Regions from separate parts of the Pseudalkalibacillus sp. Hm43 genome, predicted to be linked through region 2. Evidence: a T-box and tRNA genes for the amino acid it is inferred to sense, from the RefSeq annotation. Region 2 holds a T-box; the other regions hold tRNA genes.
The links. The T-box of region 2 lies ahead of leuS (leucine--tRNA ligase). A T-box ahead of a tRNA ligase gene usually reads a tRNA of that ligase, here a tRNA-Leu.

Region 1 (6,671 bases), 1.5 Mb from region 2:
GCGTCAATTCCGGCAATGCCGTTTCATCTTTAAAATTGCCCAATGCAATGATTGCATTTCGCTGAATCGGCTTCTTTCCTCTCCATGAACCAGAGACTGGACCGAACTGTTCCTTGAACTCACGATTACTGATCGTCAATAAAGGCTTCAACTTCGGCTTCGCGATTTCAGGATCGGGCTCCATTTCAGGATGATGATGAAAGTCCTTCCCCTTATTTTCAGGGCAGACTTGCTGGCATGTATCGCAGCCGTATAAACGGTTGCCAAGCTTCTCTCGATAACGTTCAGGTAAGAACCCTTTCGTCTGAGTCAAAAACGCAATGCATTTATTGGAGTCCAATTGCCCGCCTGTCACGAGCGCACCTGTCGGACATGCATCCACACATTTGTTGCACGTGCCGCATTGGTCCGTCATTGGCGTATCGGGCGGAAACGGTATCGTGGTGATCAATTCTCCAAGATACACGTAGGAGCCAAACTCAGGTGTAATGGTTGCGCAGTTTTTACCGCTCCAACCAATTCCAGCGCGTTCAGCTACCGCACGGTCGGACAGTTCTCCTGTATCGACCATCGAAACGACCTTCGCATCTGGATCGAGTTCAGCGATGTATTGTTCGAGCTTCTTCATCCGATCTCGCAATACATCATGGTAATCTTTCCCCCAGGAGGCACGGCAGAAGATTCCTCGACGGTCTTCCTTCGTACTTCTTGGTGCGTCCTTCATTTTGGAAGGATAGGCAAGCGCGATAGAGATGATGGAACGCGCTTTAGGTAAAAGCCGCTCCGGTTCCGTCCGCTTTTCAATATCCGACTCCTCAAAACCGGATTGATAGCCGAGGTCTTGCTGCGTCTTCAACCGTTCTTTCAGCTCCACGAACGGATCCGCAGTCGTAAACCCAATTTTATCAATGCCGATTGATTTACTATATGCAACGACTTTTTCTTTTAACTGGGCACCTGTCATCGTTTGACCCCCTTTCTTTAAAAAAGTATTTATTGAACTGGTTTTAAACCGCTATTGTTCAACCTTCAGCGTACGTAAACGGTTCAATGCTGAAGCTAATTCTAACATACGGGGCCGCGCCAAGTCACCAGGGTGCTGGTTAGGAAATTCTGTAAATGATGCTAGTCCGCTTTCATCGAGCTGCCTTTCCACTCGCTCCAGCATATCGGAAACGGTCAGACTACCTAGCCATTTCTTTTTCTCGATAAAATGTAGGATTTCAGCGATCGCTCTCGTCTGACTTGCATCTGTCAGCTGTTCTACATAGTCGATCTTAATATCCGTAGTTCCATACTGGATCGTATGAAGACCTCTCGCTGCAACCTTGGACCGCTTCCCTTTCTGACTATCTAGACTGGATGCTTGAGGCTTCCTCGACTGGATCTCACCGAACCGCTCTCCGCCTTCTCTTTTACGATTCGAGACGGACGTCCTCGCAATTTCCTTCGCTTCATTCGTCACATCGAACGGGCGGTATTGATCCATAAGAATGACCGTATCTGCCACATCGAAATAATCTCCCGAACCACCCATCACAAGCAAAGTGGACACATCATGCTCTTCATATAACTGCCTCACTTTATCAATGAAAGGGGTGATTGGTTCTTTCTCCTTCGATACGAGGTGCTGCATCCTTTCATCACGGATCATGAAGTTGGTCGCGCTCGTATCTTCATCAATTAACAGGGCACGAGCATCTGCTTCGAGCGATTCAACGATGGTTGCCGCCTGGGATGTACTCCCACTCGCATCTTCGGATGTAAAATGGGTCGTCGTTTTACCGAATGGAAGGTTCTGAATGAACGGTGAAATATCGACATTCGTAATCTTTCGGCCGTCTTCTGCACGCACTTTCATCGCCTTCGTATCCGTCAGTACGAACTCGCGCCCATCCCCACTGATATGGTCATAAACGCCACGTTCAATCGCTTCTAACATCGTACTCTTTCCGTGGTAGCCGCCACCGACAATCAATGTGATGCCGTTCTGGATGCCCATCCCTTGAACCGGCTCCTTCCGATGGGGAACTGGAATCGATACTGTCATAGACTCAGGAGCTTCAAACGCCACCACTTCATTCGTTCGGAGCGGACGATCACTAATTCTACTCTCTCGCGGTAAAACCGATCCGTTCGCGATGAACGCAACGAGATTGTTCCCAGCCATGAACTCACGGATGGCATCCTGCTGATCACATAACTCAACAGCATCGACGACTGTTTCTTCTTTTAATGAAAAAATCGAGTCTTTCAAAATTTGAGGAAGAAGAGTCACCAGCATTTTTTCTGCCTGTTTACCCAGTACCTTCCGACCTCTTGCCGGAAGTCCAACAGATAGACAGACGATGACAGAACGGTCTGTCAGCTGGACAGCTGTCCGATCCAGCAATTCTTGAGCGGGACGATCAATCACGATGACGCCACTCTTACCAGATCCGCCGGCCCGATCATCCATCTGACGAATCGCTTTTGCTACACTTCTCGCGATCGTATCTTCCACTCTGATTTTACGTGAAGTCGTCGATTCCCAATCTTCTTGTAAAATCGTCCGCTCTTTCGGAATCTCTAAACGGATCTTAGATGGCGCTGCGAATGGATCACCTTGGACATGATCGATATGAAGAGTGAAACCATCAAAACGATACTTTCCCCGGATGTCTTTATACGCTTTATAACCTTTCCCATCAATTCTTTTCAGAATGGATTGCAATTTGTCCATGATTGTAAGCACTCCTTTTTCAGTTGCAAAATCTATTATGGTACACTTAGTGAAAATACATAATCAGTGAGGTGACATAATGAATTTCACCATTTCAAATCAGCTCAAACAAGCAGTACCAAACTTCAAAGTCGGTATCATCCAATATCATGGTATCACGGTTGCTGAGCCTCCTAAAATGTTAGCTGGCCGCTTGCAGCTTTTCCAGGAATCATTAATGCTCGATGCTGAAGATCAGCCCGTTTCAGAAATCGGTCCGATTCAAGAGTGGCGTCAAATTTTCAAAGCGTTAGGCACGGATCCTTCCAGATACCGCCCATCATCAGAAGCGCTGCTCCGCCGCGTTTATAAAGGCTCACAGCTTGGCTCAGTCCACTCTGCAGTCGATACGAACAATTTCTTTTCCTTACAATATCAAATCCCACTCGGAATTTATGACGCTACCAACATTAAAGGTGATGTCATGGTGGACATAGGCGCAAATGAAGACGCTTATGAGGGCATCAATGGACGGGTGATGGATATGAGTAACAAGATCATCACACGAGATGATGAAGGGGCATTCGGAAGCCCGATCGTCGATTCGAAACGCACAATGGTCACAGAAGATACGACAGATGCCCTGCATGTCGTCTATTTCCAACCTTCACTGTCAGATGAACATGCCAATGATATGCTGCAAGCTATAGAGAAAATGTTCATCCAAGTCCACGGAGGAACAGCCAAGTCCTATATATTCAAGTAGGCCTTGCAAAAATAAAAACGCAACACCCCGTTACCTGTGAACGAAGCACTGCGTTAAACAAGTTTCTATCATTATAAGTCAGAACTGAATGATTTATGTACAAAACCTCCAAGTGGAGGTTTTTTCATTTACGCCATGCTTCCTTTACCAACGGAACGCTTTTGATGGATGACGAAAAACGCGTGGATCACACCCGGTAACCAACCAATCAAAGTCAAAACCAAGTTAATCAATGTTTGTGTTTTACTTCCGGAAAGAAGTACAGCAAGAGGCGGAAGTAAAAGTGCTAATATATACATCATGTCTGAGCTTCCTCCTTTATTTCGTGTAGTATAGTCATACCCCGGTAAAATTAAGCTTAAACGTTCGATGATCAATGGTAGATAGGAGGAGCACTTTTTGCGTCCAATGATTTCTCAGACACATGTAAATTCTTCTTTTCATCAATAGAGGCAAAGAAAACATCCTCATAGTCAGTAATCCCTAGATGACCCAGTTTTGTTTTCAACCATTTTTCATTGACTTGAACGACATTCAGAACCTCACGATACAGCGTACCTTCAACAATCAAAGGATACGCTAGATCGACATGTGGCTTATAAATCTGTAAATCCTCTACGGTTACCGGGGATTTTTCCGGCTTTTTCAACACGGTCAATTGCCCATTCGCTTCTATGATCCCAAGTTTTACACTCGTAATGTCAAAAATGTCTTTCTCCCTTAACATGAGAAGAACATTATCAATCGAGTATTGCATGTTTTTGAGATTTTCAATGATAAATGAACCGTCCTGGATCACCACCGTCGGTTCAAAAGTAACCAGCTTTCCAAACTTCCGATTCATGATCTTCAATTTTGCAACGAGTTTTTGAAGGATTCCAATCAGAATAATAGCGACAATGGTATGAATATGTACGACATCCGGTTCCGCAATATCCGCACCGACTACAGACCCTAATGTAAGTAAAATCAATAAATCGAATACAGGAAGTTCTCCAATGGACCTCTTTCCCATAAACAAGGTCACGACTAAAAGTAAAGGAAGAATGGTTACGACCCTTCCGAATAAGATGAGTAATTCTTTTGCCATCTCCACTATGAATCCCTCCGAACAAGCAAAATCAAAAACCACATATTCCTATGGTCTACAATTCGAAAAGATGTATGTAAAAAAACACACTGTGTGCTTTATGAGACAACAAAAAAAGCCAATACTTTGAGTTAATCAAAGCATTGACTTTAGATTATGTAATGGTACCGGTGGTCGGGGTCGAACCGACACTCCGTGAGGAACACGATTTTGAGTCGTGCGCGTCTGCCAATTCCGCCACACCGGCATGTGTCAATAAAAGAAAGATATTAAATTCATATGGTGCCGAGGGCCGGACTTGAACCGGCACGGTAGTCACCTACCGCAGGATTTTAAGTCCTGTGTGTCTGCCAATTCCACCACCCCGGCTGGGTAGTTATGGAGGCGGCACCCGGATTCGAACCGGGGGATAAGGGTTTTGCAGACCCGTGCCTTACCACTTGGCTATGCCGCCGTACTCTATCTTATGTTTTATATAAAAAATCGAGTACCACTTTCGGCAGTTCATTTAAGAATTTAATGGAGCGGAAGACGGGATTCGAACCCGCGACCCCCACCTTGGCAAGGTGGTGTTCTACCACTGAACTACTTCCGCGAAATTTGGCTGGGCTAGCTGGATTCGAACCAACGCATGACGGAGTCAAAGTCCGTTGCCTTACCGCTTGGCTATAGCCCAACGTAATGGGGCGACTGATGGGAATCGAACCCACGAATGCCGGAACCACAATCCGGTGCGTTAACCACTTCGCCACAATCGCCATTATTATTTTAGTTGTAAAATTGGCAGGGGTAGTAGGAATCGAACCCACACTGGAGGTTTTGGAGACCTCTGTTCTACCGTTAAACTATACCCCTAAATGGTGGAGGGGGACGGATTCGAACCGCCGAACCCTGAGGGAGCGGATTTACAGTCCGCCGCGTTTAGCCACTTCGCTACCCCTCCAAAGAGACAATTAATATTGTAGTACAGATTTCACTCTGTTTCAAGTGTAAAATCAGGAATCATAACCAATCTATTCCTGAAAGAGAAAATGGTGCTGGCCAGAGGACTTGAACCCCCAACCTACTGATTACAAGTCAGTTGCTCTACCAATTGAGCTAGGCCAGCAAACCAATGGTGGCTCGAGACGGAATCGAACCGCCGACACGAGGATTTTCAGTCCTCTGCTCTACCGACTGAGCTATCGAGCCAAGATGGCGGACCCGACCGGATTCGAACCGGCGATCTCCTGCGTGACAGGCAGGCATGTTAACCCCTACACCACGGGTCCATCTTGTAAGAATTTAATTTGGTTGCACCCTTACGGGTACCACGATCTAAAACTAACTATGAAGTAAAATCGACGTAGTAAGTTTTAATTTGGTTGCACCCTTACGGGTACTTCAGATATTCATTGAAAGAATGTCGATTCGACGTTGTTCAATGAATTATTTTGGTTGCGGGGATAGGATTTGAACCTACGACCTTCGGGTTATGAGCCCGACGAGCTACCAGACTGCTCCACCCCGCGACGATATGAATTAAATGGTGGAGGATGACGGGATCGAACCGCCGACCCCCTGCTTGTAAGGCAGGTGCTCTCCCAGCTGAGCTAATCCTCCAATATGAATGGTGACCCCTACGGGATTCGAACCCGTGTTACCGCCGTGAAAGGGCGGTGTCTTAACCACTTGACCAAGGGGCCGATATATAGTTATGTAGTATGAATTTCTTAATGGCGGAGAGCGAGGGATTCGAACCCTCGGTACGGGTTAAAACCGTACACACGATTTCCAATCGTGCTCCTTCGACCTCTCGGACAGCTCTCCGTGGCTCCGCAGGCAGGACTCGAACCTGCGACCGATCGGTTAACAGCCGATAGCTCTACCACTGAGCTACTGCGGATCGATATAGTATAGCCCGGCGACGTTCTACTCTCACAGGGGGAAGCCCCCAATTACCATTGACGCTGAAGAGCTTAACTTCCGTGTTCGGCATGGGAACGGGTGTGACCTCTTCGCTATCGTCACCAGACTATGAAGTTGAAGGAACCATTCCTTCAAAACTAGATAACGGTTCTTGAAAACGTAAGTATTGTGGTTAAGTCCTCGATCGATTAGTATCTGTCAGCTTC
Region 2 (6,671 bases):
GACAATCCGGACGCGTTGCGATTGCCAGTCCGACGACGCCTTCTTGTTCCAAAATCACTTCAAACTTCTCACGCAGTTCTTCAACTGGGGCATGCGTATTCGTGAACGCCTGGAAGTACCCGATGTACTTCCCGTTTTTCCATTTCCGGTGCATTCGATCCTTGATCGTGTGGAATTGCTGGACGAGATCGTCACGCCGGTCACCGGCAAAGTCACCAGATCCACTTTGTGAACAGAACGTGCAACCGCCGGATGCGACGGTGCCATCCCGGTTTGGACAGTCAAATCCACCGTCAATCGGCACTTTGATGATTTTTTCTCCAAAGTGTTCTTTTAAATGCTTGTTCCATGTATAGTAACGTTTATCTCCGAAATGAGAGGGAATCGACATAAGCTATCCTTTCTAATCCTTAAGTTGTTAAGATAGCCCTATTTTAGCACGGTCACAGGACCCTCGCCAAACCCGTCTGGAGACAGAAAAAAACAATTGCGCTTCCCTTCAAAAAGGAATACAATTTCTATGGTTCAGTTACATAAATTTTTACAGTGAACCAGTTCGAACGGAGGTCGTTGAAGGTGCCGAAGCATCTTTGGTTATTAATCATCGGGATGATCATCAATGTCACGGGTTCCTCATTTCTTTGGCCATTGAATACAGTCTATATACACGATCACCTCGGAAAGTCGTTGACCTTTGCTGGTTTTGTGCTGATGGGGAATGCAGGGGCAGGTGTCGTCGGAAACTTGATCGGCGGCGCATTATTCGACCGTGTCGGCGGCTATCGCTCGATTTTGATCGGGATTTCCATCACATTCGGTAGCTCTTTAGGACTCATCTTTTTCCATAGTTTTTATCCATATATGATTTTCTTGATTACACTCGGATTTGGAGGCGGAATGGTGTTTCCGTCTATGTATGCTTATGCCGGGACCGTCTGGAAAGAAGGCGGCCGGAAAGCGTATAACGCCATTTATGTCGCACAAAACGTTGGTGTCGCTGTTGGTGCTGCGGCAGGCGGATTGCTTGCTTCCTTCAGTTTCCAGTGGATTTTCGTCGGTAATGCGATTATGTACGTCGCTTTCTTCCTGTTGGCGTTTTTCGGCTATCGGAGCCTTGCGCATCGATCAGCTGAACCTGTCATCAAAAATGTGCTTGATGATCGATTCGTCATCAAGAGCCGCACGCGTTTCCGAGCACTCATCTGGCTTTGTGCCGCGTACTTCATTTGCTGGCTCGCTTATGTCCAGTGGCAGTCGACCATTGCCTCCTACACGCAAGACATCGGGATTTCTTTGAGTCACTATAGTTTGTTGTGGACAGTGAACGGCGCAATCATCGTTTTAGGCCAGCCGTTGCTTGCTTATATTGTGAAAAATTGGTTGCGTGTGACGAAGACGCAAATCATCGTTGGCATCAGCATTTTCATGGTATCCTTCCTGGTTGCTTCTCAAGCGAATATCTTCATGGGTCTTATGACCGCGATGATTATTTTGACAATCGGAGAGATGCTGGTCTGGCCAGCGGTTCCGACGATTGCTGGCAATCTTGCGCCGAAGGGACGCGAAGGTTTTTACCAGGGTGTCGTGAACAGTACCGCAACAGGCGGGCGGATGTTCGGACCGATCGTCGGTGGGCTCATCGTCGACTTGAGTGGCATCCAGTCGATGTTCTATGTTGTGTTCTGTTTGCTCATTGTCGGTCTGTTGATCACCTTTATCTATGATCGTAATATCGTACCAGAAGCGAGTTCCCAAGTCGCATAACGAAACCGTCCTCGGACGGTTTTTTTCCTTTGCGCAGAAGGCGCAGCTTCCGCCTCCGCCAAAAGGCTTGGCTTTGCCAAGTTTCTTTAAAAATATTTTTGGGAGAGTGAAATAAACTAGGTAGAGAAGGGGTGGGACAATGAGCAGTTGGCTGAAGCTATTGGTAGGCGGAATCGTTTTACTCATCATTTTTCTTTTCTTCGGGGTGTATCATACAACGTTGACCAATTTCGATTTCGTCGTCATGCATGGGGTTTGGAAGATGCGTTCAGATGGGCTGACCGAAGCGATGCTGTTCGTGACAGACCTCGGATCGAAGCACGTATCTTTTCCATTGATGTACATACTGATTGTGTTTTTCCTGTTGGTAAAAAACCCAAAGCTTTCACTGATTGTCGTATTCAATCTGATCGGTGTCCGTGAGATGAACAAGTGGCTGAAGTCGATCTATCATCGGACGAGACCCGATGAGTGGCCGCTCATCCACGAAACGGGTTTAAGTTTTCCCAGCGGACATGCGATGAATTCCGCTGCGTTCTTCGGTTTCCTTGGCTACTTGCTTTGGAGATACTTGCGTAATCGAGGTATTCAGGCGGGTTATATTCTGGTGCTGACTTGGATGTTCATCGGGTTGATCGGCTTCAGCAGAGTCTACCTCGGGGTCCATTTTCCGACCGACGTGCTCGGTGGTTTTACAGCAGGGGCGATTTGGCTTATTCTGACATTGATGCTGATGAAACTGACGAACACAAGCGTTGTTGGAGGGGGATGGATATGGAAAAAATAGAACGCGCTGAAGCGTTAGCGAAGAAAGTACACGAAGGGCAAATTCGGAAACTGTCAGGCGAACCTTACGTCGTCCATCCGATTTCTGTGGCGAATACGTTGAGGGAGGCAGGTTTGTCAGACGATGTGGTCATTGCGGGTTACTTGCATGATGCCGTTGAGGATACGGAGCTAGCGTTTGAAGACATCGAGCGGAATTTCGGTGTGCGTGTATCGGAAATCGTCCGAGGCAATACCGAGGATAAGAGCAAAACGTGGATAGAGCGGAAGCAGCATACAGTGGATTACATAAAGGATGCGCCGTTCGAGGTGAAAGCGCTGATTGTCGCTGACAAGCTCGATAACCTCCGGAGTGTAATCGAGTCCTTTGATGCGGATGGCGACGCGATTTGGGATAAGTTCAAAGGTGACAAGGAGAAGCAGACCTGGTATTACCGGGGTGTTGCAGAAAATGCGTTCGTCGGACTGGACGACGTAGAGGTACCAGCGTTCTTTTACACGTATAAAAAGATGGTAGAAGATTTCTTCGGGGATGTATAAAAGTGGGTCAAAATGCCCATCATGATAGATGTCCATTTTCAGAAAAAACCTTGACAATTTTTGAGAACCTGCATACAATACAAATTACATTCTTCACAAATTCAAGGCGAAGAAGAGGATTAGTAAAATAGTCAACGGTCCTAGAGAGTTGGCGGTTGCTGAAAAGCCAACCCGAGCGCTATTTGAACTCGCCTCCGAGCCATAAACGTGAACAACCGAAGTAGCGTTTATCGTCCCTCCGCGATAAGGAGCTTGAGTGAGTGCACGCTTTTTGTGTACTAATGCGGGTGGTACCGCGGGAGTATTGTTTATTCAACCTCTCGTCCCTGATGTTTAGATCAGTGGCGGGAGGTTTTATTATTTTCTGAGAAAAGATGAGCTTCTGATCTCTGCGTTGTCTTGTTCCTCCGGTCCTCATTTAGGTCAAACTAAACTCCGGTCCTCGGAACTGCGACGCCTTAATCTCATCGTTCCTCTTTCCTCAGAGGGAAGTTGATAAGCTTCTGATTCTTGGGTTGGGGCGTAGTAAGAAGGCCATGGTTTCTAAAACGGACCCTCATTTTCCTAAAACAAGCTAGGATTTTTACAAGACGAAGGGTGAAATTTACAAAACACCACACCTTTTTTCTAAAACCAACGCCGAATTTTCTAAAACCGTACTTATCTCGGCAGCAAATGGGTGCTCATCATGCCCCAATTTTTCATAAATCACGAGAAATCATACTTAAACACATAAAAACGAATGGGAGTGGCTTCAAAATGGCTTTCGATCATCAACAAATCGAGCGTAAGTGGCAATCGTATTGGGAAGAAAACAAAACGTTCAAAACAGAATTCGAACCAGACAAGAAAAAGTTCTACGCGTTGGATATGTTCCCGTATCCATCAGGTGCTGGGCTTCACGTCGGGCATCCGGAAGGGTACACGGCGACTGATATTGTCGCACGAATGAAGCGGATGCAAGGCTACAACGTGCTTCACCCGATCGGGTGGGACGCATTTGGCCTTCCAGCTGAGCAATACGCGTTGGATACAGGGAATGACCCGGCTGATTTTACCGAGCAGAATATCAACACGTTCCGCCGTCAGATCAAGGAATTAGGTTTCTCCTACGACTGGGATCGTGAAGTGAACACGACGGATCCGAACTACTACAAGTGGACGCAGTGGATTTTCCTACAGTTATATAAAAAAGGATTGGCTTACATCGACGAAGTTCCGGTCAACTGGTGCCCGGCATTAGGGACGGTGCTTGCGAACGAGGAAGTGATCGATGGTAAAAGTGAACGTGGTGGACATCCGGTCATTCGAAAGCCGATGAAGCAGTGGATGTTGAAAATCACGGCGTACGCGGATCGCTTGTTAGAGGACCTTGAAGAGTTGGACTGGCCAGAAAGCTTGAAGGAAATGCAGCGTAACTGGATCGGCCGCTCGGAAGGTGCGGAAATCACGTTTGATATCGCGAACTCCGGCAAAACAGTGACCGTCTTCACGACGCGTCCCGATACATTGTTCGGCGCGACGTACATGGTATTAGCGCCGGAACATGCTTATGTTGACGAAATTACGTCACCTGAGCAAAAATCCGCGGTTGAAGCGTACAAGAAAGAAATCAGCACGAAGAGTGACTTGGAGCGTACTGAGCTTGCAAAAGAAAAGACCGGCGTCTTCACAGGGGCTTATGCCATCAATCCTGCGAACGGTGAGCAAATTCCGGTTTGGATCGCAGACTATGTATTGGTGAGTTACGGAACAGGTGCGATCATGGCGGTTCCAGGACACGATGAGCGCGATTACGAATTCGCTACGAAATTCGAGCTTCCGATTATTGAAGTTGTTAAAGGTGGAGACATCTCAAAAGAGGCATATACGGAAGATGGCGAAATCGTCAACTCCGATTTCTTGAATGGAATGAACAAGGAAGAAGCGATTTCCAAAATGATTGCGTGGTTGGAAGAGAACAACAAAGGTGAGAAGAAGATCACGTATCGTCTTCGTGACTGGTTGTTCAGCCGTCAGCGTTATTGGGGCGAGCCGATTCCGATCATTCATTGGGAAGACGGCACGATGAGTGCGGTTCCTGATGAGGAATTGCCGTTGACACTTCCGAAGACGAGCAACATCAAGCCTTCCGGAACAGGGGAATCACCACTTGCGAACATTGAAGAGTGGGTGAATGTCGTCGATCCGGAAACGGGTAAAAAAGGTCGTCGAGAAACGAACACGATGCCGCAGTGGGCAGGAAGTTGCTGGTACTACTTGCGTTACATTGATGCAGACAACAACGATCAGTTGGCGTCGGAAGAGAAGTTGAAGCACTGGCTACCTGTTGACTTGTACATCGGTGGCGCTGAGCACGCGGTTCTTCACTTATTGTACGCACGCTTCTGGCACAAAGTTTTATATGATGTAGGTGTTGTGCCGACGAAAGAGCCGTTTCAACGCTTGTACAACCAGGGTATGATCCTTGGGGAAAACAACGAGAAGATGAGTAAGTCGAAAGGGAACGTCGTGAACCCGGACGACATCGTGAAATCCCATGGTGGAGACACGTTGCGCTTGTACGAAATGTTCATGGGACCATTGGATGCAAGCATCGCCTGGTCTGAGAGCGGTTTGGACGGATCCCGTCGATTCTTGGATCGTGTGTGGCGTTTGTTCGTCGAAGAAAATGGATCGATTTCTGGTAAAATCCAGGACGTTCAAGCTTCCGAAGACTTTGAGCGCGTTTACCATCAAACGGTGAAAAAAGTGAGCGAAGACTACGAAGAGTTGCGTTTCAACGTAGGGATCTCTCAATTGATGGTCTTCATCAACGAAGCATATAAGCAAGACGTGTTGCCGAAAGCGTTGATGGAAGGATTCGTCCAATTGTTGTCTCCGGTTGCTCCTCATATTACGGAAGAGCTTTGGGAGAAGTTAGGACACAGCGGCTCAATCGCTTACGCTGAGTGGCCGACATTCGACGAGTCGAAGTTGACCGAGAACGAAGTGGAAATCGTCGTTCAGATCAACGGAAAAGTACGTGCGAAGTTGTTGGTACCGACTGATGCGGATAGAGGACAAATGGAAGAAATCGCACTTTCCGACGATAAAGTGAAAGAAAACATCGAAGGAAAGACAGTCCGCAAAGTCATCGCCGTACCAGGCAAATTGGTCAACATCGTCGCAAATTAATCAAAATAAGGAAAGGATTGCTCCAGTGCGGAGCAATCCTTTTTTTGAACGGTGCCAGGTACCAAAAAAGAATCCTTGCGGGGCAAGGGCTTATGATTGGTACCTGGCACTCATTTGAATGCTCCCTGGAACAGGGAGCTTCCTTTTTGATGGGTCTATTTTACCGAATTCAAAGACCACCGCCGTTTTTTCTAAAACCACTGCACAAATTTCTAAAACCGCACCCCGATTTTCTAAAACTGCACCCGGATTTTCTAAAACCGCACCCCAAATTTCTAAAACCACCGCCAGAATTTCTAAAACCCCTCCCCGCAAAATCAATCTCTTTACTTTTTTTAGTGAAGTTCGTAAAATAAGTGACGGATGAACAAACAATAAACCAATAAAGCGAATATAGATGGAAG
Region 3 (6,671 bases), 1.2 Mb from region 2:
GCAAAAATGTATGGAAACCGTAGACGATATGACATGTGTCATTGGTAAACTGACGTAAAGAGTTTTCTCATCGTAAGGGAAGGCTCTTTTTTTGTGCTTTAAAAAAGGCAACTTAGTTATGGTACACTTGAGATTACACAGCGCTTGAGGGTATCTAGCGAGTAAGTCATGAGCATCGCTTTGCCTTTGGCTCAACCTAAGATTTCTTGAACAGTGAATGAGGAGGAACAAGATTGGAAGGAAACAATGAACTCATCAAACAAGTAGCGAGTGAAACGAAACTTTCCATAAAGTACGTGAAAAACATCATCGACCTTCTGGAAGAAGGGAATACAGTACCGTTCATTGCACGTTATCGTAAAGAATTGACAGGTGCCGCAGACGAAGTCCAAATACGGAATGTTTCTGAGGCATGGGAGTATAAAAACAACCTCGAAAAGCGAAAAGAGGAAGTTTTACGTTTAATTGAAGAACAAGATAAGCTGACGGACGAATTGAGAGCAGAAATACATAACGCCACAAAGCTTCAGCAGGTGGAAGACTTATACCGCCCTTATAAGCAAAAGAAACGGACGCGTGCCACGACCGCTAAGGAAAAAGGCTTGGAGCCGTTAGCTAATCTGATCATGGAGCAACCTAAAGGGATTGACCTGGATTCAGAAGCAACAGCGTTTTTATCAAAGGAAAAAGAAGTACAGTCTGTAGAGGATGCAATCCAAGGAGCAGAAGACATCATCGCAGAATGGGTTTCGGATGACTCGGATAACAGAACCTGGATTCGATCACTCACGTTCCAAGAGGGGATCATTGAAACGAAAGTAAAAAAGAAAGAGATGGATGAATCCGACCAAAAAACGTATGAGATGTATTACGAATATCAGGAGCCGGTGAAGAAAATCGTCCCCCATCGTACACTTGCTGTGAACCGAGGCGAAAAAGAAGGAGTATTAAGAGTCTCTACTATCGCACCGGTGGACAAGATTTTGCGAAAGTTGAATGAAAAGTATGTGCAACCAGGCTCCTCTACACGGGAGAACATCGAGCGAGCAATCCTGGATGGCTATAAGCGGCTCATCGCACCTTCTATCGAACGGGATATCCGAAACGAACTGACGGAAAAAGCAGATGAACAGGCCATCCGGATCTTTTCGGAAAACCTGCGCCATCTGTTACTACAACCACCATTGAAAGGAAAGATAGCGCTTGGCGTCGACCCGGGGTATAGAACCGGCTGTAAAATTGCAGTCGTAGATGAGACAGGTAAAACATTGGATGTCAGTGTCATGTATCCAACACCACCTCGTTCCGATATTGAAAAATCCAAGTCCATCCTCAAAGCATTGATTGAAAAGCACGATGTTGAAATCGTTGCAATCGGCAATGGAACCGGATCTCGGGAAACAGAACAATTCGTAGCGGATCTCATCAAGGAACTCAACCGTCCGCTTGCGTATATCATCGTCAATGAAGCTGGGGCCAGTGTGTATTCGGCTTCTGATGTAGCCCGACAGGAATTTCCGGACTTGAAAGTAGAAGAAAGAAGTGCGGTATCCATCGCAAGAAGATTGCAGGATCCGTTATCTGAACTCGTCAAAATCGATCCGAAATCGATTGGCGTCGGACAATATCAACACGATGTCGCGCAAAAACAATTGAACGATTCACTGACTTTCGTTGTCGAAACGGTCGTAAACCAGGTTGGTGTGAACGTCAATACGGCTTCTCCTTCCTTATTGCAATATGTCGCAGGTCTCTCAAAAACCGTCGCGAACAACATCGTCAAGCAGCGGGAGGAAGAAGGGAAGTTCAAGAGCAGGGTCCAATTGAAGAAGATCCCGAGGCTTGGGGCTAAAACCTATGAACAGTGTATCGGCTTCCTACGAATCATTGATGGAAAGAATCCACTTGATCAGACTCCGATCCATCCGGAAAGCTATGACGATACGAAAAAGCTTCTTGCGTTACTTGGTGTAACGGAAAAAGAAATCGGAACAGAAGAGATCCGAACGAAGCTTCAATCTCTAGATATTAAGGAGTACGCTGAAAAACTTGATATTGGCGAACTGACACTAAAAGATATCATTGATGCTATTGTGAAGCCATCCAGAGACCCTCGTGATGAAGTGACGAAACCTCTATTGAAGACGGACGTCTTGAAGATGGAGGATCTGGAAGAAGGAATGGAGCTTGAAGGTACAGTCCGAAATGTCGTAGATTTCGGTGCATTCGTTGACATCGGTGTGAAGCAAGACGGGCTTGTCCATATCTCCAAGCTAAGTAAGAACTACGTCAAACACCCGATGGACGTTGTACATGTCGGAGAAGTCGTCAAAGTCTGGGTCGAACAAGTCGACCTCCAAAAACAAAGAATCGCCTTAACGATGGTAAGTCATTAAAAACAAAAAGCACTGCTTCTTAGGAGCAGTGTTTTTTTCTGTAAAAGAACCAACATTGGTTGAGTAATTTGATCTGATAACGGTCTTTATTGAAGTACGCATTCCTTAACTGCTTTTTGAACCAGTAAGGCATGTTAGCCCTCCTCACTTTCCTAAGGGTGGTTATTAGTCTATGTGTCACGGCTTGCCAATGTTCGTGACTTCTCTTTACTTTTCATTTCAGAAGAGTTTTGGCACAATATATAAGAAGAAGGGGAAGGGTGGATCCAGATGGAACAGAGCGAGCTTCAGCAATTAGTCGAAGACATCTCATCAAAATACTTCAATAGACCATTTGTGCATGAAGCGCGTTTCAACAATCGATTGAAGACGACAGGAGGTCGTTATTTACTCGGTTCCCATGATCTTGAGTTCAACCCTAAACAACTGGAAGTGAACGGAATGGACGCCTTCGTTGGCATCATCAAGCACGAACTATGTCACTACCATCTACATTTGCTTGGAAGAGGATATCGCCACCGTGATCAAGATTTTAAGCAGTTGTTGAAGCGAGTGGGCGGCAGTCGTTATTGTCAGGTGATTCCCGGACAGCGCAGACAAGAACAGGTGAAATACAACTACCTATGTAAAAAGTGCGGGCAACTATACCCGCGTAAGCGGAAGGTCGATACGAGAAAGTATGGTTGTGGGAAATGTAGAGGCAAATTAATTCTCAAATAGTCATTGACTAAGACTTTAGATTATGTTACTTTAATTAAGTCGCGATAAGGACATGCGTCCTATCGACAAGACAAAGCAAAAAAAGATTTAAAAACATAAAAAAAGATATTGACTTCGGTTTTTATCTGTTGTAAGATACTTATTGTCGCTAAAAAACGAATCACACTTTATTCCACAGTAGCTCAGTGGTAGAGCTATCGGCTGTTAACCGATCGGTCGCAGGTTCGAGTCCTGCCTGTGGAGCCATATGGAGAAGTACCCAAGTGGCTGAAGGGGCGCCCCTGCTAAGGGTGTAGGTCGTGTAAGCGGCGCGAGGGTTCAAATCCCTCCTTCTCCGCCATTCTAATTATTCATTTTGGCCCCTTGGTCAAGTGGTTAAGACACCGCCCTTTCACGGCGGTAACACGGGTTCGAATCCCGTAGGGGTCACCACTTTTTTTATTGGAGAAATACGATGGACCCGTGGTGTAGGGGTTAACATGCCTGCCTGTCACGCAGGAGATCGCCGGTTCGAATCCGGTCGGGTCCGCCATTAATATTAAAAATGTTAGTTAAATCGATGGGCTATAGCCAAGCGGTAAGGCAACGGACTTTGACTCCGTCATGCGTTGGTTCGAATCCAGCTAGCCCAGCCATTTAACGAGCCATTAGCTCAGTCGGTAGAGCATCTGACTTTTAATCAGAGGGTCGAAGGTTCGAGTCCTTCATGGCTCACCACTTTCTTTGCGGGTGTGGCGGAATTGGCAGACGCGCTAGACTTAGGATCTAGTGTCCTTGCGACGTGGGGGTTCAAGTCCCTCCACCCGCACCATTATTCATTAAATGGTGCAACACGGTTTTACAGAAAAGCATCGCTAGTTTGAATATCCATTTAGCGGTCGTGGCGGAATGGCAGACGCGCTAGCTTGAGGGGCTAGTGGGTGTATACCCGTGGAGGTTCGAGTCCTCTCGACCGCACCATATAAATTTCATATCTCATTTCATTAACATGCGCCCGTAGCTCAATTGGATAGAGCGTCTGACTACGGATCAGAAGGTTAGGGGTTCGACTCCTCTCGGGCGCGCCATTTACGGGAAGTGGCTCAGCTTGGTAGAGCACCTGGTTTGGGACCAGGGGGTCGCAGGTTCAAATCCTGTCTTCCCGACCATCATATATGCGGGTGTAGTTTAGTGGTAAAACAAGAGCCTTCCAAGCTCTGGTCGTGAGTTCGATTCTCATCACCCGCTCCATTCAAATTATGGGCCTATAGCTCAGCTGGTTAGAGCGCACGCCTGATAAGCGTGAGGTCGGTGGTTCGAGTCCACTTAGGCCCACCATTTATACAACTCCTTCGAAATATAGAGCCTTTCAATTCACGTTGATTCTCTTTATGATCGATTTCAAACAAGACAAAAACTTTCTCAAAAAAGTTATTGACACTGTAGTTGCGAAAATGGTACATTGCTTAAGTCGCCAAAAAAACGACGACATACAAACAGCTCTTTGAAAACTGAACAAAAGCCAAGCGTGAAACGGGTTTTTATATAAAAACCCCGAATCAATTTCGATTTACATTTAATGAGCAATCAAACACTTTATTGGAGAGTTTGATCCTGGCTCAGGACGAACGCTGGCGGCGTGCCTAATACATGCAAGTCGAGCGGATCAATGGGGAGCTTGCTCCCCTGAGATCAGCGGCGGACGGGTGAGTAACACGTGGGCAACCTGCCTGTAAGACTGGGATAACTCCGGGAAACCGGGGCTAATACCGGATAATACTGACCACCACATGGTGGAAAGTTGAAAGATGGCTTCTAGCTATCACTTACAGATGGGCCCGCGGCGCATTAGCTAGTTGGTGAGGTAAGGGCTCACCAAGGCGACGATGCGTAGCCGACCTGAGAGGGTGATCGGCCACACTGGGACTGAGACACGGCCCAGACTCCTACGGGAGGCAGCAGTAGGGAATCTTCGGCAATGGGCGAAAGCCTGACCGAGCAACGCCGCGTGAGCGATGAAGGCCTTCGGGTCGTAAAGCTCTGTTGTTAGGGAAGAACAAGTACCGTTCGAATAGGGCGGTACCTTGACGGTACCTAACCAGAAAGCCACGGCTAACTACGTGCCAGCAGCCGCGGTAATACGTAGGTGGCAAGCGTTGTCCGGAATTATTGGGCGTAAAGCGCGCGCAGGCGGTCTCTTAAGTCTGATGTGAAAGCCCACGGCTCAACCGTGGAGGGCCATTGGAAACTGGGGGACTTGAGTACTGGAGAGGAGAGTGGAATTCCATGTGTAGCGGTGAAATGCGTAGATATATGGAGGAACACCAGTGGCGAAGGCGGCTCTCTGGCCAGTAACTGACGCTGAGGCGCGAAAGCGTGGGGAGCAAACAGGATTAGATACCCTGGTAGTCCACGCCGTAAACGATGAGTGCTAGGTGTTGGGGGGTTCCACCCTCAGTGCTGACGTTAACACATTAAGCACTCCGCCTGGGGAGTACGGCCGCAAGGCTGAAACTCAAAGGAATTGACGGGGGCCCGCACAAGCAGTGGAGCATGTGGTTTAATTCGAAGCAACGCGAAGAACCTTACCAGGTCTTGACATCCTTCGCTACTTCTAGAGATAGAAGGTTCCCCTTCGGGGGACGAAGTGACAGGTGGTGCATGGTTGTCGTCAGCTCGTGTCGTGAGATGTTGGGTTAAGTCCCGCAACGAGCGCAACCCTTGATCTTAGTTGCCAGCATTCAGTTGGGCACTCTAAGGTGACTGCCGGTGACAAACCGGAGGAAGGTGGGGATGACGTCAAATCATCATGCCCCTTATGACCTGGGCTACACACGTGCTACAATGGATGGTACAAAGGGCAGCAAAACCGCGAGGTTGAGCGAATCCCATAAAGCCATTCTCAGTTCGGATTGCAGGCTGCAACTCGCCTGCATGAAGCCGGAATTGCTAGTAATCGCGGATCAGCATGCCGCGGTGAATACGTTCCCGGGCCTTGTACACACCGCCCGTCACACCACGAGAGTTTGTAACACCCGAAGTCGGTGAGGTAACCTTTTGGAACCAGCCGCCGAAGGTGGGACAGATGATTGGGGTGAAGTCGTAACAAGGTAGCCGTATCGGAAGGTGCGGCTGGATCACCTCCTTTCTAAGGAGTCCTTTTAGGACATAAGCCCTTCGGGGCAACACGCTTTGGCTTTTGTTTAGTTTTGAAAGAGCTTATGTTCTTTCAAAGGATTCTTCGACTAACTACGTCACGTCCTGTGACAACGTCGAAGTCAGCCCATCCATGGGCAAGTCGTTCCTTGAAAACTAGATAACGAAAATTCTTGAAAACAAGACATCGAAACGTCATTTAATGACAAAGTAAGTAAAGTGTAAGTTCATTCATAACGTGGTTAAGTTATGAAGGGCGCACGGTGGATGCCTTGGCACTAGGAGCCGACGAAGGACGGGACGAACACCGATATGCTTCGGGGAGCTGTAAGTAAGCTTTGATCCGGAGATTTCCGAATGGGGGAACCCACTGTCCGTAATGGGACAGTATCCATACCTGAATACATAGGGTATGAGAAG

Region 1: it has a tRNA-Leu gene. The T-box ahead of leuS (leucine--tRNA ligase) is inferred to sense a tRNA for this amino acid. The anticodon was not compared.
Region 3: it has a tRNA-Leu gene. The T-box ahead of leuS (leucine--tRNA ligase) is inferred to sense a tRNA for this amino acid. The anticodon was not compared.

Annotation. Positions count from the first base shown of each region.
Region 1 is NZ_CM135129.1:1,872,005-1,878,675, forward strand. Features, by position in the region: gene queG (tRNA epoxyqueuosine(34) reductase QueG) at 1-964, opposite strand, end outside; gene ACXQIQ_RS09890 (ABC-ATPase domain-containing protein) at 1,016-2,722, opposite strand; gene ACXQIQ_RS09895 (B3/B4 domain-containing protein) at 2,802-3,467, shown strand; gene ACXQIQ_RS09900 (YqaE/Pmp3 family membrane protein) at 3,596-3,769, opposite strand; gene ACXQIQ_RS09905 (DUF421 domain-containing protein) at 3,841-4,563, opposite strand; tRNA gene ACXQIQ_RS09910 (tRNA-Leu) at 4,720-4,804, opposite strand; tRNA gene ACXQIQ_RS09915 (tRNA-Leu) at 4,838-4,926, opposite strand; tRNA gene ACXQIQ_RS09920 (tRNA-Cys) at 4,937-5,011, opposite strand; tRNA gene ACXQIQ_RS09925 (tRNA-Gly) at 5,078-5,152, opposite strand; tRNA gene ACXQIQ_RS09930 (tRNA-Gln) at 5,159-5,233, opposite strand; tRNA gene ACXQIQ_RS09935 (tRNA-His) at 5,240-5,315, opposite strand; tRNA gene ACXQIQ_RS09940 (tRNA-Trp) at 5,339-5,412, opposite strand; tRNA gene ACXQIQ_RS09945 (tRNA-Tyr) at 5,416-5,500, opposite strand; tRNA gene ACXQIQ_RS09950 (tRNA-Thr) at 5,590-5,665, opposite strand; tRNA gene ACXQIQ_RS09955 (tRNA-Phe) at 5,673-5,748, opposite strand; tRNA gene ACXQIQ_RS09960 (tRNA-Asp) at 5,753-5,828, opposite strand; tRNA gene ACXQIQ_RS09965 (tRNA-Met) at 5,992-6,068, opposite strand; tRNA gene ACXQIQ_RS09970 (tRNA-Val) at 6,084-6,159, opposite strand; tRNA gene ACXQIQ_RS09975 (tRNA-Glu) at 6,168-6,242, opposite strand; tRNA gene ACXQIQ_RS09980 (tRNA-Ser) at 6,274-6,366, opposite strand; tRNA gene ACXQIQ_RS09985 (tRNA-Asn) at 6,368-6,442, opposite strand; rRNA gene rrf (5S ribosomal RNA) at 6,456-6,571, opposite strand; rRNA gene ACXQIQ_RS09995 (23S ribosomal RNA) at 6,634-6,671, opposite strand, start outside.
Region 2 is NZ_CM135129.1:3,331,924-3,338,594, forward strand. Features, by position in the region: gene ACXQIQ_RS17310 (TIGR01212 family radical SAM protein) at 1-391, opposite strand, end outside; gene ACXQIQ_RS17315 (MDR family MFS transporter) at 577-1,764, shown strand; gene ACXQIQ_RS17320 (phosphatase PAP2 family protein) at 1,904-2,551, shown strand; gene ACXQIQ_RS17325 (HD domain-containing protein) at 2,539-3,090, shown strand; T-box leader at 3,191-3,421, shown strand; gene leuS (leucine--tRNA ligase) at 3,850-6,267, shown strand; gene ACXQIQ_RS17335 (hypothetical protein) at 6,358-6,671, opposite strand, start outside.
Region 3 is NZ_CM135129.1:2,181,481-2,188,151, reverse strand. Features, by position in the region: gene ACXQIQ_RS11585 (PP2C family serine/threonine-protein phosphatase) at 1-58, shown strand, start outside; gene ACXQIQ_RS11580 (Tex family protein) at 234-2,396, shown strand; gene cmpA (cortex morphogenetic protein CmpA) at 2,416-2,529, opposite strand; gene ACXQIQ_RS11570 (SprT family protein) at 2,667-3,116, shown strand; tRNA gene ACXQIQ_RS11565 (tRNA-Asn) at 3,288-3,362, shown strand; tRNA gene ACXQIQ_RS11560 (tRNA-Ser) at 3,366-3,456, shown strand; tRNA gene ACXQIQ_RS11555 (tRNA-Glu) at 3,474-3,548, shown strand; tRNA gene ACXQIQ_RS11550 (tRNA-Asp) at 3,573-3,648, shown strand; tRNA gene ACXQIQ_RS11545 (tRNA-Gln) at 3,677-3,751, shown strand; tRNA gene ACXQIQ_RS11540 (tRNA-Lys) at 3,758-3,833, shown strand; tRNA gene ACXQIQ_RS11535 (tRNA-Leu) at 3,842-3,927, shown strand; tRNA gene ACXQIQ_RS11530 (tRNA-Leu) at 3,991-4,076, shown strand; tRNA gene ACXQIQ_RS11525 (tRNA-Arg) at 4,107-4,183, shown strand; tRNA gene ACXQIQ_RS11520 (tRNA-Pro) at 4,188-4,264, shown strand; tRNA gene ACXQIQ_RS11515 (tRNA-Gly) at 4,273-4,346, shown strand; tRNA gene ACXQIQ_RS11510 (tRNA-Ile) at 4,357-4,433, shown strand; rRNA gene ACXQIQ_RS11505 (16S ribosomal RNA) at 4,692-6,243, shown strand; rRNA gene ACXQIQ_RS11500 (23S ribosomal RNA) at 6,492-6,671, shown strand, end outside.